One region of the Pseudomonas sp. HS6 genome, then DNA from elsewhere that is predicted to be linked to it. Evidence: predicted binding sites of a transcription regulator. Region 1 holds the regulator's gene; each other region holds the start of a gene.

Region 1 (4,198 bases):
TTCGGCCTTGACGGCGTTCAGCGAGTCCAGCAACTGTTCAAATTCGTTATCGGTGATGTCGCCCGAATCGCCTTCGACGACCAGCTCTTCGATCATCTCGGCAACGGGTGAAGCCGGGGCTTCATCCGCCGATTGCGGTTCGGCCAGACGCGCCAGAGCGGCCAGCAGTTCCGGGGTTGCGGCAGTGATCGGGCTGCGATCGCGGACTTCAGTGAACATGCTGTTCACCGCGTCCAGCGCTTCGAGCACCACGTCCATCAGTTCTGCATCTACGCGACGCTCACCCTTGCGCAGGATGTCGAACACGTTCTCGGCGATGTGACAGCACTCCACCAGCTCATTGAGCTGAAGGAAGCCGGCGCCCCCTTTTACAGTGTGGAAACCGCGAAAAATTGCGTTGAGCAGATCTGCGTCATCCGGGCGGCTTTCCAGCTCGACCAGTTGTTCGGACAGTTGCTCAAGAATCTCGCCGGCCTCAACCAGGAAATCCTGAAGGATCTCTTCATCGGCGCCGAAGCTCATTAATGGGGTGCTCCTACAGGTCTAAAAACCCAAAAAACCTATAATTCCAAAACTCTAGAATCCAAGGCTGGATAACAAATCGTCCACATCGTCCTGACCGGACACAACGTCTTCTCGTTTATCGGCATGAATCTGCGGACCTTCACCCTGCGAGAGATGTTTTTGTGGATCTTTTTCAGCGAGCATCGCCGCACGGTCATGTTCGATGCCCGCAAAGCGGTCCACCTGACTGGCCATGAGCACGAGTTTGAGCAGATTGCTTTCGACTTCGGTGACCAGTTGGGTCACGCGCTTGATCACTTGACCGGTGAGGTCCTGGTAATCCTGGGCCAGCAGAATGTCGTTGAGGTTGCTCGACACTGCGCGGTTGTCCGTGCTGCTGCGTGTCAGAAAACCGTCGACCCGACGCGCCAGCTCGCGGAACTCTTCAGCCCCGACTTCACGGCGCATGAAGCGTCCCCAGTCGGCACTCAATGCCTGGGCTTCGTCAGCCAGGCCATTGACCACCGGCGTGGCGCTTTCCACCAGGTCCATGGTGCGGTTGGCCGCCGCCTCGGTCAGCTTGACCACATAGCCCAGACGCTCGGTCGCATCAGTGATCTGCGACACTTCCTCGGCCTGCGGCATATGCGGGTCGATCTGGAAGTTGACGATTGCACTGTGCAGTTCGCGCGTGAGCTTGCCCACTTCCTGGTACAGGCCACGGTCACGGGTCTGATTGAGCTCATGGATCAGTTGCACAGCGTCGCCGAACCTGCCTTTTTCAAGGCTTTCGACCAGTTCGACCGCGTGTTTTTTCAGAGTCGACTCGAAGTCGCCCTGTGAAGATTCGTTATGCTCCATAGCTCCCCCGCGCGTCATCAGCCGATGCGTTCGAAAATCTTCTCGATTTTTTCTTTCAGCGCCTGAGCCGTGAAAGGTTTGACCACGTAGCCGTTAACGCCGGCCTGGGCCGCTTCGATGATCTGCTCGCGCTTGGCTTCAGCAGTCACCATCAGCACTGGCAGGTGCTTGAGTTTTTCATCGGCGCGCACATGGCGCAGCAGGTCGATACCGGTCATGCCAGGCATGTTCCAGTCGGTCACCAGAAAGTCGATGCTGCCGCTGTTGAGTACCGGAATGGCAGTGGTGCCATCGTCGGCTTCAACGGTGTTGGTGAACCCGAGGTCACGCAACAGGTTCTTGATGATCCGCCGCATCGTTGAGAAGTCATCAACGATGAGGATTTTCATGTCTTTGTTCAATTCGACCTCCAAGCAGTCTTAAACGCGCCCAGCACCTGGACGCGCCATTTCAATCAATCCGGCAAAGCACTCGATGACTGTCTGGAGCACAACAGAGCAAGACCGGTGCCGTTCACCACCGCACCAGCCTCGTTCGCAGCGTCCCCACACTGCCTTCAGCGCGCTCGCCACTCCCCCAAACGCCCCCGCAAGCGGGCCGCGCACTGGCTGTGTAACTGGCTGACCCGCGATTCACTGACGCCAAGGACTTCACCGATTTCCTTGAGGTTCAGCTCTTCGTCGTAGTACAGCGCCAACACCAGTCGCTCACGCTCCGGCAAATTGGCAATCGCGTCCGCCAACGCAGCCTGGAAGCGCTCATCTTCCAGATCGCGCGACGGCTCAAGATGAGCACTGGCGCCATCCTCGTGCAGCCCTTCGTGTTCGCCGTCCTGCAGCAGGTCGTCGAAACTGAACAGTCGGCTGCCCAGGGTGTCGTTCAAAATCCCGTAGTAATCGTCGAGACTCAATTGGAGTTCGGCCGCAACCTCGTGATCTTTAGCGTCACGGCCGGTTTTAGCTTCAATCGAGCGAATCGCGTCGCTGACCATACGGGTGTTGCGGTGAACCGAGCGCGGTGCCCAGTCCCCCTTGCGTACTTCATCGAGCATGGCGCCGCGGATCCGGATGCCCGCGTACGTTTCGAAACTGGCGCCCTTGCTGGCGTCGTATTTGGTCGAGACTTCGAGCAGGCCGATCATTCCGGCCTGAATCAGGTCTTCGACCTGCACACTGGCCGGCAATCGCGCCAGCAAGTGATAGGCGATGCGTTTGACCAGTGGCGCGTAACGCTCGATCAGCTCGTACTGCGCGTCACGTGCCGACTTCTTGTAGAAATTCATACCGCTGGCGGTCATAGCACAGGTCCTGCCGTTTGCTGCACGAGGCGCTCGACGAAAAATTCGAGGTGGCCGCGCGGGTTGGCGGGCAGCGGCCAGGTGTCGACCTTCTGTGCGATCGCCTTGAACGCCAGTGCGCACTTGGAACGCGGGAAGGCTTCATAGACCGCACGCTGCTTCTGCACCGCCTTGCGCACGCTTTCGTCGTAAGGCACCGCGCCGACGTATTGTAGGGCGACGTCGAGGAAGCGATCCGTGACCTTGGTCAACTTGGCGAACAGATTGCGACCTTCCTGCGGGCTCTGGGCCATGTTGGCCAGGACACGGAAGCGGTTCATGCCGTAATCGCGGTTCAGCAGTTTGATCAGTGCGTAGGCGTCGGTGATCGAGGTCGGCTCGTCGCAGACCACCAGCAACACTTCTTGCGCCGCGCGAACGAAACTGACTACCGAGTCACCAATCCCCGCAGCGGTGTCGATCACCAGTACGTCGAGATTGTCGCCGATGTCGCTGAACGCCTGAATCAGACCGGCATGCTGGGCCGGGCTCAGGTGAACCATGCTCTGGGTGCCGGAAGCGGCCGGCACGATGCGGATCCCGCCGGGGCCTTGCAACAGCACGTCGCGCAGCTCGCAGCGGCCCTCGATCACATCGGCCAGGGTACGTTTGGGCGTGAGGCCCAGCAGAACGTCGACGTTCGCCAGACCCAGGTCGGCGTCCAGCAGCATGACCCGACGGCCAAGCTCTGCCAGCGCCAGGGACAAGTTCACTGACACGTTAGTCTTGCCGACGCCACCTTTGCCGCCGGTCACCGCGATCACCTGTACGGGATGCATGCTGCCCATGTTATTTCTTTACCTTGTCTTGCATAGACGGAGGCCACATTACTGGCTGCGCGTTCACAACCGGAACAATGCATGGCAGACCATCGATGTAGGTACAAAAACTGTTCATTACCTCAGCCAACCTGCTTGGTCGGACTGTGGTAGATATCAGCGAACATGTCAGCCATGGCTTCTTCGCTGGGTTCTTCCTGCATTTGCACGCTGACGGCGCGGCTGACCAATTGATGACGGCGCGGCAGATGCAGATCATCCGGAATCCGTGGGCCGTCGGTCAGGTAGGCGACCGGCAGTTCATGACTGATCGCCAGGCTCAGCACTTCGCCAAGGCTGGCCGTCTCATCCAGTTTAGTCAGGATGCACCCGGCGAGCCCGCAACGCTTGTAACTGTGATAAGCGGCGGTTAGAACCTGTTTCTGGCTGGTGGTTGCCAGTACCAGATAATTTTTCGACCGAACGCCACGACTGGCCAGGCTTTCCAGCTGCATGCGCAATGCCGGATCGCTGGCCTGCAGGCCGGCGGTATCGATCAGCACCACGCGTTTGCGCAGCAGTGGATCCAGCGCCTGCACCAGGGACTGGCCCGGATCGACGTGGGTCACCGACACATTGAGGATCCGGCCCAGGGTTTTCAACTGTTCCTGAGCACCGATGCGGAAACTGTCCATGCTCACCAGCGCAATGTTCTGCGCGCCGTACTTGAGCACGTAAC
Region 2 (4,198 bases), 1.1 Mb from region 1:
CGATAGCGCAATTGCACCGGCAGGGTTTGCGGCAAAATCGCGAGCAATTTGTCGGTGTCATCGAGGCGGAACACGCCGGACAAGCGCAGATCCGCCACCTGCGGGGAGCAATTCAGGAAGCCCTGACGATAGCGGCCAACCTCATTGAGGAAATCGCCCAGGCGCATGTTGCGCGTCACGATAAGCCCGTCGACCCAGGCGCCGGCATCCATGTCCAGCGGCGGAGCGGGACGCGCCTGTTGGTGGTCGATCAGATAACTCTGGCCGGCAAGCACCTCGGTGGAAGTGCCATCGCTCGCCCGTGGCGAATGAATTGCGACCCGGCCATTGGTGACGCTCAGACGTGTGCAATCGCCTTCCTGACGCAGGATGAACCGCGCGTTGAACGGCTCATAGGTGCCATGACGACTTTGCACTCGAAGCGGTCTGTCATTTGACGAACTTTCATCTGCAACACCGCAGGTCACGATGATCTCGCCCCGCGTCAGTTTGATCAGCCGCTGTTGCGCCGTGTAATCGAGGTCCACGGCGCTGGCTGTGTTCAGTTCGATCCGCGTGCCATCGGGTAACTGGAATCCGCGGCGCTCGCCGGTGGCGGTCGCGTAATCGGCGCTCCACTGCTGCCAGGCAGACGTGTCTCTGGCCAGCCACGCGGCGGAGCCCATCAACAACGCGCCGGACAGCAGCTTCAACGCCTGACGGCGACCCAGGCCCTGCGCACTGTTTTCCAGTGTGTTGAATGCCACTTGCGCACCCGGAACGGCGCGCAGATTTCGGGTCAGCTCACTTTGCAACGACTGCACCCGTTGCCAGGCCAGTTCGTGATCGTGGTGTTCGGCGCGCCACTGCTCGCATTGGTGGTTCAGGCGCGGATTGCCGTGGTTATTGCGCAGGCGCAGCAGCCAGTGGATCGCCTGTTTGACCACTTGTTGCGGTGGCTCGGCGCTACGGGCGAGTGACACGTTATCCACCGGCATCAGCTTTCGTACCGCAGCACGTAACAGTGATACAGCGCATCGGCGACGTAGCGTTCCACCGAGCGCAACGACAGGCCCATCTGTTCGGCAATCTGCTGGTGGGTCAAACCTTCGCACTGTGCCAGCAGAAACGCCTGACGTACTTTTGGCTTCAGTCCTTCAAGCATGCGGGCAATGCTTTCCAGCAGCTCGATCACCAGTGCGCGGGATTCGGCACTGGGTGTCTCGGCTTCGGGCAAGTGGGCGATGGTTTCCAGGTAGGCGCGTTCGATTTCCTCGCGTCGCCAATGGTCGATGACCAGGCCGCGAGCGATGGTGCGCAGAAACGCGCGAGGTGCCTTGAGTTCCAGACGCTCGGTGCGTTGCAGCAGGCGAACGAAAGTGTCCTGGGCCAGATCCGCCGCATCGGCCGCATTGCCCAGCCGCGCGCGCAACCAGCCGTTGAGCCAGCCGTGATGACGACTGTAAAGCGCCTGTACTGCAAACTCAGGTGATGACATGAACGCGACAGCCCGAACGTCACAAATGATAATTAGTCGCATTGTCATCAAGGGTTACAGAATTTGCAACCGGCGCAACGAAACAGACATCAAAAAATCACAGGTAAACGCTCTGGCACGCCGTTCGGCGGGAATCTGGCAGAAATGCCGTCCATTTCCTACAAAGCGCTAAGTTTTCTCCGAAACGTGCCGACAGACTGGTGAGACATGCGTGCACCAAAGTAGAGCGGCCATCAGAACGCTGCCTGCGCTGTACATGGAATGTTGCATCCGGAACGCATCCCCACTTTTGGCATAAGAAGTCCCATGAAATGAATCTCAAGTTCAGCCATAAAATCCTGTTGGCCGCCTCGGGCGTCGTGGTCCTGGCGTTCGCGCTGTTCACTTTGTACAACGACTATCTGCAGCGAAACACCATTCGCCAGAACCTACAGTCCTCCGTCCAGCAGGCCGGCGACCTGACCGCCAGCAGTGTGCAGAACTGGATGAGCGGGCGGATCCTGGTGCTGGAAAACCTCGCGCAGAACGTCGCTCATCAGGGCAAGAACGCCGATTTCCCGGGGCTGGTCGATCAACCGGCCTTCACCTCGAACTTCCAGTTCACCTACGTCGGCCAAGCCAACGGTGTGTTCACCCAGCGTCCGGACGCGAAGATGCCGGATGGCTACGACCCGCGTCAGCGCCCTTGGTACAAGCAGGCCGTGGCCGCTGACCAGACCATGCTGACCCCGCCATATATGGCCGCTGTCGGCGGTCTGGTAGTGACCATCGCCATGCCGGTGAAAAAGAACGGCGAGCTGCTCGGTGTAGTGGGCGGTGACCTGAGCCTGGAAACCCTGGTGAAGATCATCAACTCGGTGGACTTCGGTGGCCTGGGTCACGCGTTCCTGGTCAGCGGTGACGGTCAGGTGATCGTCAGCCCGGACAAAGACCAGGTGATGAAGAACCTCAAGGACATCTACCCGAACGCCGATGTGCGTATCCAGAAGGGCAACCAGAACGTGGTGCTCAACGGTCAGGAACGCATCCTGTCGTTCACCCCGGTCAGCGGTCTGCCGAATGCCGAGTGGTACATCGGTCTGTCGATCGATCGCGACAAGGCTTACGCCGCACTCAGCCAGTTCCGTACCTCGGCACTGATCGCAATGTTCGTCGCAGTGGGTGCGATTGCGGTGTTCCTGAGCCTGTTGATCACCGTGCTGATGCGTCCTCTGATCACCATGGGCCGCGCGATGCAGGACATCGCTCAGGGTGAAGGTGACCTGACTCGCCGTCTGGTAGTGGAAAGCAAAGACGAGTTCGGCGAGCTGGGCAGTTCGTTCAACCAGTTCGTCGAGCGGATTCACGCATCCATTTCCGAAGTGTCCTCCGCGACTCGACACGTACACGACCTATCGCAACGGGTCATGGCATCGTCCAACGCCTCGATCATCGGTTCCGACGAGCAAAGTGCGCGCACCAATAGCGTCGCTGCCGCGATCAACGAGTTGGGCGCCGCCACCCAGGAAATCGCCCGCAACGCCGCCGATGCTTCGCAACACGCCAGCGGCGCGAGCGAGCAGGCCGATGACGGTCGTCAGGTGGTCGAGCAGACGATTCAGGCGATGACCGAGCTGTCGCAGAAGATCAGCCTGTCGTGCACCCAGATCGAAACCCTGAATGCGAGCACCGACAACATCGGCCACATTCTCGACGTGATCAAAGGCATCTCCCAGCAGACGAACCTGCTGGCGCTCAACGCGGCCATCGAGGCGGCCCGTGCCGGTGAAGCCGGACGCGGTTTTGCGGTGGTGGCGGACGAGGTGCGCAACCTCGCTCACCGCACCCAGGAATCGGCGGAAGAGATCCACAAGATGATCACCTCGCTGCAGGTCGGCTCCCGCGAAGCGGTGACCACCATGAACGCCAGTCAGGCGTCCAGCGAAGAGAGCGTTGAAGTGGCGAACCAGGCCGGTCTGCGTCTGGTCAGCGTGACCCAGCGTATCGGCGAAATCGACGGCATGAACCAGTCGGTGGCAGCCGCTACCGAAGAGCAGACTGCGGTGGTGGAAACCCTCAACGTCGACGTCAACCAGATCAACCTGCTGAACCAGCAAAGCGTGGCCAACCTCAATGAAACGCTGAAGGATTGCGATGCGTTGTCGCAGCAGGCCAACCGTTTGAAACAACTGGTCGACAGCTTCAAGATCTGATCGCTTGCGGTCAAAAAACAGCCCGCTGCGGAGTGATCCGCAGCGGGCTTTTTCATGCCTTACACAAACAGCTTCAGCACATTGCCCATCGCATCATCGGCAAACCCCTGCACGAAATCCTTGAACCCCGGCAGCGCCTCGGGGCCGCCGCTGGCCGGCTCGGCGATGATCGTCCAGGTTGCCCGCGACTTGCCCGCGCCCAGCGATTCCACATTCATCGCCGCCCAAAGGTTGGCCACGCCCAGGGTGTTATAGATCGTGGTCCAGGTCATGCTCAGCGCCTGGTCGTCCCGGGAGTTGAGTTGCTCGACCACCACGTTGCCATCCTTGAAGAATTTCTTGCGCAGCGAAGACACGCCTTCACCGGTCATCTCGATGTGCGACAACGCCGGAATGAAACGGTCGAAACCGTCGAATTTGCCGACCACCGCCCACACTTGTTTGGCATCCACCGGCACTTCCACCGAAGACACGACGTGGCAGCCGTGAGGGTTTTTGATCAGGGTGTCGGGTTGAAGATTGCTCATGG
Region 3 (4,198 bases), 3.2 Mb from region 1:
GCCTGGCCGCTGGGGCCGGTGCTGGTGTCGGCCATGTCGCTTTCCGGCAGTGCCATCGAAGTGACTTTACCCGGGGTCGGCTGCGACCAGTACAGGGCGAAGCGGCCCTTGTCGTTGCTGCCCAGTTCGGCCTGGCCGGCGAACAGTTCGTCCTTGCCATCCAGCGCGTTGGCTTCGAACACCAGCGACAGACCGAGCAACTCCGGGTTGGCTTGCAACGCGGATTTCACCTGACGGGTCATGTCTTCGCGCAGGTCAAAGGCATCGAGGAAACGTTTCTCGGCCTGCTCGCGCAGGAACAGCACCTGACGCGAAAAACCATGGCCATATTGATAGGCGTCCATGAACTGCTGGCGAATGCCCGCCGCTTGAACTTCGCCTTGGGATTCGATGCGAGCCTGGGCCGATTCGGTGAGCATCTCCATGCTGGAGGCTTTGACCAGTTCAGAACTGTGCTCCATGCGATACAGCGAAAGACCCACCAACAGGGTCACGATACCGGCCAGGCAGAGGCCGGCGAGCAGGGTGATTTTCCATTGGATGGAAAGTTGTCTGAGCGACATGGAGACGTCCTTATTCGATAAATATCTGAGACTTTGCACTGTAACGGCCGCGTTTCGACTTTCTTTATGGTGCAAATGCAATATGGCGAATTGACGCACGTTGTGGCGGATATGCCATCTTCAGCAGTTTGATCATGGAAAGTTACACAGTGTCGCGACCGGTCGCTTTGACACTGCGCCCGCTCTGCGGCACAGTGCGCGCCCTTCTAATAAGACCCTCTATGCAAATCCGCTGGCGACCCTCGTGGCTTGCCGGACGGACTCATCCTGTCTGGCGGTGAATGGCTTTACCGTCGTGTTTTTGAGGTAGTGAAATGAATGCAGTGATTGCTGCGGTCGGCGTCATGCTGATCCTCAGCCTGTCCCGTGTGCATGTGGTGATCGCGTTGATCGTCGGTGCACTGGTCGGTGGCCTGACCGGCGGCCTGGGCATCGACGCCACGCTCAAGGCGTTCAACAGTGGTCTGGGCGGCGGTGCGACGGTGGCGTTGTCCTACGCGTTGCTCGGTGCTTTCGCGGTGGCGATTGCCAAGTCCGGCCTGGCCCATGCGCTGGCCGACAAGGCTCTGGCGATGGTCGACCGTCAGCATGCGACCGGGGGCGGCAGCGTCAAATGGCTGCTGATCGGTCTGTTGTGGGTGGTGGCGATTGCTTCGCAGAACATCCTGCCGATCCACATCGCGTTCATTCCGTTGCTGGTGCCGCCGCTTCTCTATGTACTGACCAAGCTGCAACTGGATCGCCGGCTGATCGCCTGCGTCATGACCTTCGGCCTGATCACGCCGTACATGGTGTTTCCGGTCGGCTTCGGCAACATCTTCCTTAACCAGATCCTGCTGGCCAACGTCAGCAAGGCTGGCGTGGACATCAGCCAGGTCAACGTCATGCACGCCATGGCCATCCCGGCGGCTGGCATGGTGTTCGGTCTGTTGATGGCGGTGTTCTTCAGCTATCGCAAGAAGCGTGTCTACGACCTGGAAAAGATCGAGCAAGTGGAGCAGGTCAGCGTCGCCTATAACCCGATGACGATCGGTATCGCCGGTCTGGCCATCGCCGCAGCGTTCATTATTCAGTTGCTGCTGGATTCGATGATTATCGGGGCGCTGGCCGGCTTCCTGATCTTCTCGGCGTCGGGCATCGTCAAGTGGCGCGAGACTGACGGGCTGTTCACCGAAGGCATGAAGATGATGGCGATGATCGGCTTCATCATGATCGCCGCCTCGGGCTTTGCCGAAGTGCTGAAGGCTACCGGCGAGGTGCGCACGCTGGTTGAAAGCGCAGCGGCGCAGATCGATCACAGCCAGGCGATTGGTGCGCTGCTGATGCTGCTGGTGGGGCTGATGGTGACCATCGGTATCGGTTCGTCGTTCTCCACGGTGCCGATTCTGGCGGCAATTTTCGTACCGCTGTGCGTACAGCTCGGCTTCAGCCCGATGGCGATCGTCTGCATCGTCGGCACTGCCGGGGCTCTTGGCGACACCGGCTCGCCAGCCTCGGACTCGACCCTCGGCCCGACCTCCGGCCTGAACATCGATGGCCAGCATCACCACATCTGGGACACCGTGGTGCCGACCTTCCTGCACTACAACCTGCCGTTGCTGGCGGCTGGCTGGGTGGCCGCAATGGTCTTGTAACCTACCGAGCCGGATCGTTACTGCTCCGTGGTAACGATCTGGTTAGACCTCAGCTCAACTTTTGCTTTCGCGTGCCGTTAACGCCTTTAACCACGCCAATAAAACCAAAAGAGTGAGCACCCATGCGCCTGAGTCTCAAGGCTAAAGTCCTGTCCCTTGCCGTCCTCCCGGTCTTGCTCTTTGCGCTGGTGATCAGCCTGACCACCCTGTTCATTCTCCAGGAACAGGCGCACAAGGAAGTCGAACAGACCCGCGAACGCCTGCTCGGTGACGCCAAGGCCACCCTGGCCAGTTATGTCGCCGTGGCCATGACCACTATCAAACCGCTGTACGACGCCGCCGCCCCCGGTGACGCCGAGGCGCGGGCGCAGGTGATCAAACTGTTGTCGAGCATCAAGTACGGCAAGGACGGCTACTTCTTCGGCTACGACTCCGAGACCGTGCGCCTGTTCAAATCCACCGACCCCGAAGGCGTGGGCAAAAGCTTCAAGGACAATCGCGACCCGAACGGCGTCTACGTCAACCGCGACCTGGTAAAAGTGGCGAAGGACGGCACTCACTACCTGCAATACAGCTCGCCGCTGCCGGGTAACGCGCAGGTGCTGGTGCCGAAACTCGGTTACACCGAATACCTGCCGAAGTGGGACATGGCGTTCGGTACGTCGGTCAACCTCGACGGCATCGAAGCGCAAGTGGCGCTGGTTCAGGCCCAGGTGCAGGATCGTATGGAAGGCGTGGTGCTGAGCATCGTCGGCGTGGCGGTGATCGTGTTGCTGGTGATCGCGGTGGCGGGGCTGCTGCTGGCCAATACCATTCTGCGGCCGCTGACCCTGATGAAAGCCAACCTCGATGACATCGCGGCAGGCGAGGGCGACCTGACCCGGCGCCTGACCATCACCAGCCAGGACGAACTCGGTGAACTGGCCGGCTCGTTCAACCGCTTTGTCGACAAGATCCACGGCCTGGTGCGGCAGATCACCGAGATGACTTCGCAACTGACTGGCTTGGTGACCCAAGTGTCGGATCAGGCCCAGCGTTCCGACCAGGCCATGGAGCGTCAGCGCCACGAGACCGATCAGGTCGCCACGGCGATCAACGAAATGTCCGCCGCCGCGCAAGAAGTCGCCAAGAGCGCACAGAGCGCCGCCGTTGCCGCGCAGCAAACCGACGAAGAAGGCCAGACCGCCAAGCGCGTGGTGGCCGGCAGCATCAAGCAGATTCATGCGCTGGTGGACGACATCCGCAGCAGCGGCGTGTCCCTCGATAGCCTGCAACAGGACGTGTCGTCGATTGTCGGCGTGCTCGGGGTGATTCGTTCGATTGCCGAACAGACCAACTTGCTTGCACTCAACGCCGCGATTGAAGCGGCACGGGCCGGCGAGGCCGGGCGCGGGTTTGCAGTGGTGGCGGATGAAGTGCGGGCGCTGGCTTCGCGCACACAGATCAGCACTCAGGAAATCCAGGGGATGATTGATCGCCTGCAGGCGGGTACGCAGTCGGCGGTTGAAGCGATGCGCCGTTCCAGCGAGGCGGGTGATGGGACGTCGGCTCAGGCCAATCAGGCGGGGGCGTCGCTGGATGCCATGGCAAATCTGATCGCAACCATCAACTCGATGAATGCGCAGATTGCCAGTGCCGCTGAAGAGCAGACGGCCGTGGCCGAAGAGATCAACCGCAGTGTGCATCAGATCGCGGTGGCGGTGGATAACGTGGCGGATGAGACACAGTTGGGGGCGCAGACTTCGCGGAGTCTGGCGGATCTGGGGCAGCGGTTGGGTAAGCTGGTTGGGCAGTTCCGTATTTGATATTTGTGTGAATCCTCAAGCGGGCCCTCACCCTAGCCCTCCCGAAACGTCGGACCGCCCGGAGGGAGAGGGGACCGATTGGGGGATATTGGAGAGGTACGCCGACGTGAACGATCGGTGTTGAATCCATAATCGACTCGGTCGTTCAGGTCGGCGTATAGCGTAAGACACCTCGGTCAGTTCCCTCTCCCTCCGG

Evidence for each region. Region 1 encodes FliA, which starts transcription of late flagellar genes. Its sites were predicted from a motif close to CTAAAGTTTNNNNNNNNNNNGCCGNTAA; they were not measured.
Region 2: JJN09_RS29325 (methyl-accepting chemotaxis protein) is a predicted target of FliA. The motif match lies at 1,646-1,673, and genes of this name have one in related genera.
Region 3: JJN09_RS09950 (methyl-accepting chemotaxis protein) is a predicted target of FliA. The motif match lies at 2,251-2,278, and genes of this name have one in related genera.

Annotation. Positions count from the first base shown of each region.
Region 1 covers NZ_CP067412.1:5,410,433-5,414,630, reverse strand. Annotated here, with positions in the region: gene JJN09_RS24550 (chemotaxis protein CheA) at 1-522, opposite strand, end outside; gene JJN09_RS24545 (protein phosphatase CheZ) at 577-1,365, opposite strand; gene JJN09_RS24540 (chemotaxis response regulator CheY) at 1,383-1,754, opposite strand; gene fliA (RNA polymerase sigma factor FliA) at 1,922-2,662, opposite strand; gene fleN (flagellar synthesis regulator FleN) at 2,659-3,489, opposite strand; gene flhF (flagellar biosynthesis protein FlhF) at 3,603-4,198, opposite strand, start outside.
Region 2 covers NZ_CP067412.1:6,490,202-6,494,399, reverse strand. Annotated here, with positions in the region: gene JJN09_RS29335 (FecR domain-containing protein) at 1-977, opposite strand, end outside; gene JJN09_RS29330 (sigma-70 family RNA polymerase sigma factor) at 977-1,477, opposite strand; gene JJN09_RS29325 (methyl-accepting chemotaxis protein) at 1,789-3,669, shown strand; gene JJN09_RS29320 (SRPBCC family protein) at 3,729-4,196, opposite strand.
Region 3 covers NZ_CP067412.1:2,163,950-2,168,147, reverse strand. Annotated here, with positions in the region: gene JJN09_RS09960 (methyl-accepting chemotaxis protein) at 1-563, opposite strand, end outside; gene JJN09_RS09955 (Na+/H+ antiporter family protein) at 878-2,197, shown strand; gene JJN09_RS09950 (methyl-accepting chemotaxis protein) at 2,320-4,002, shown strand.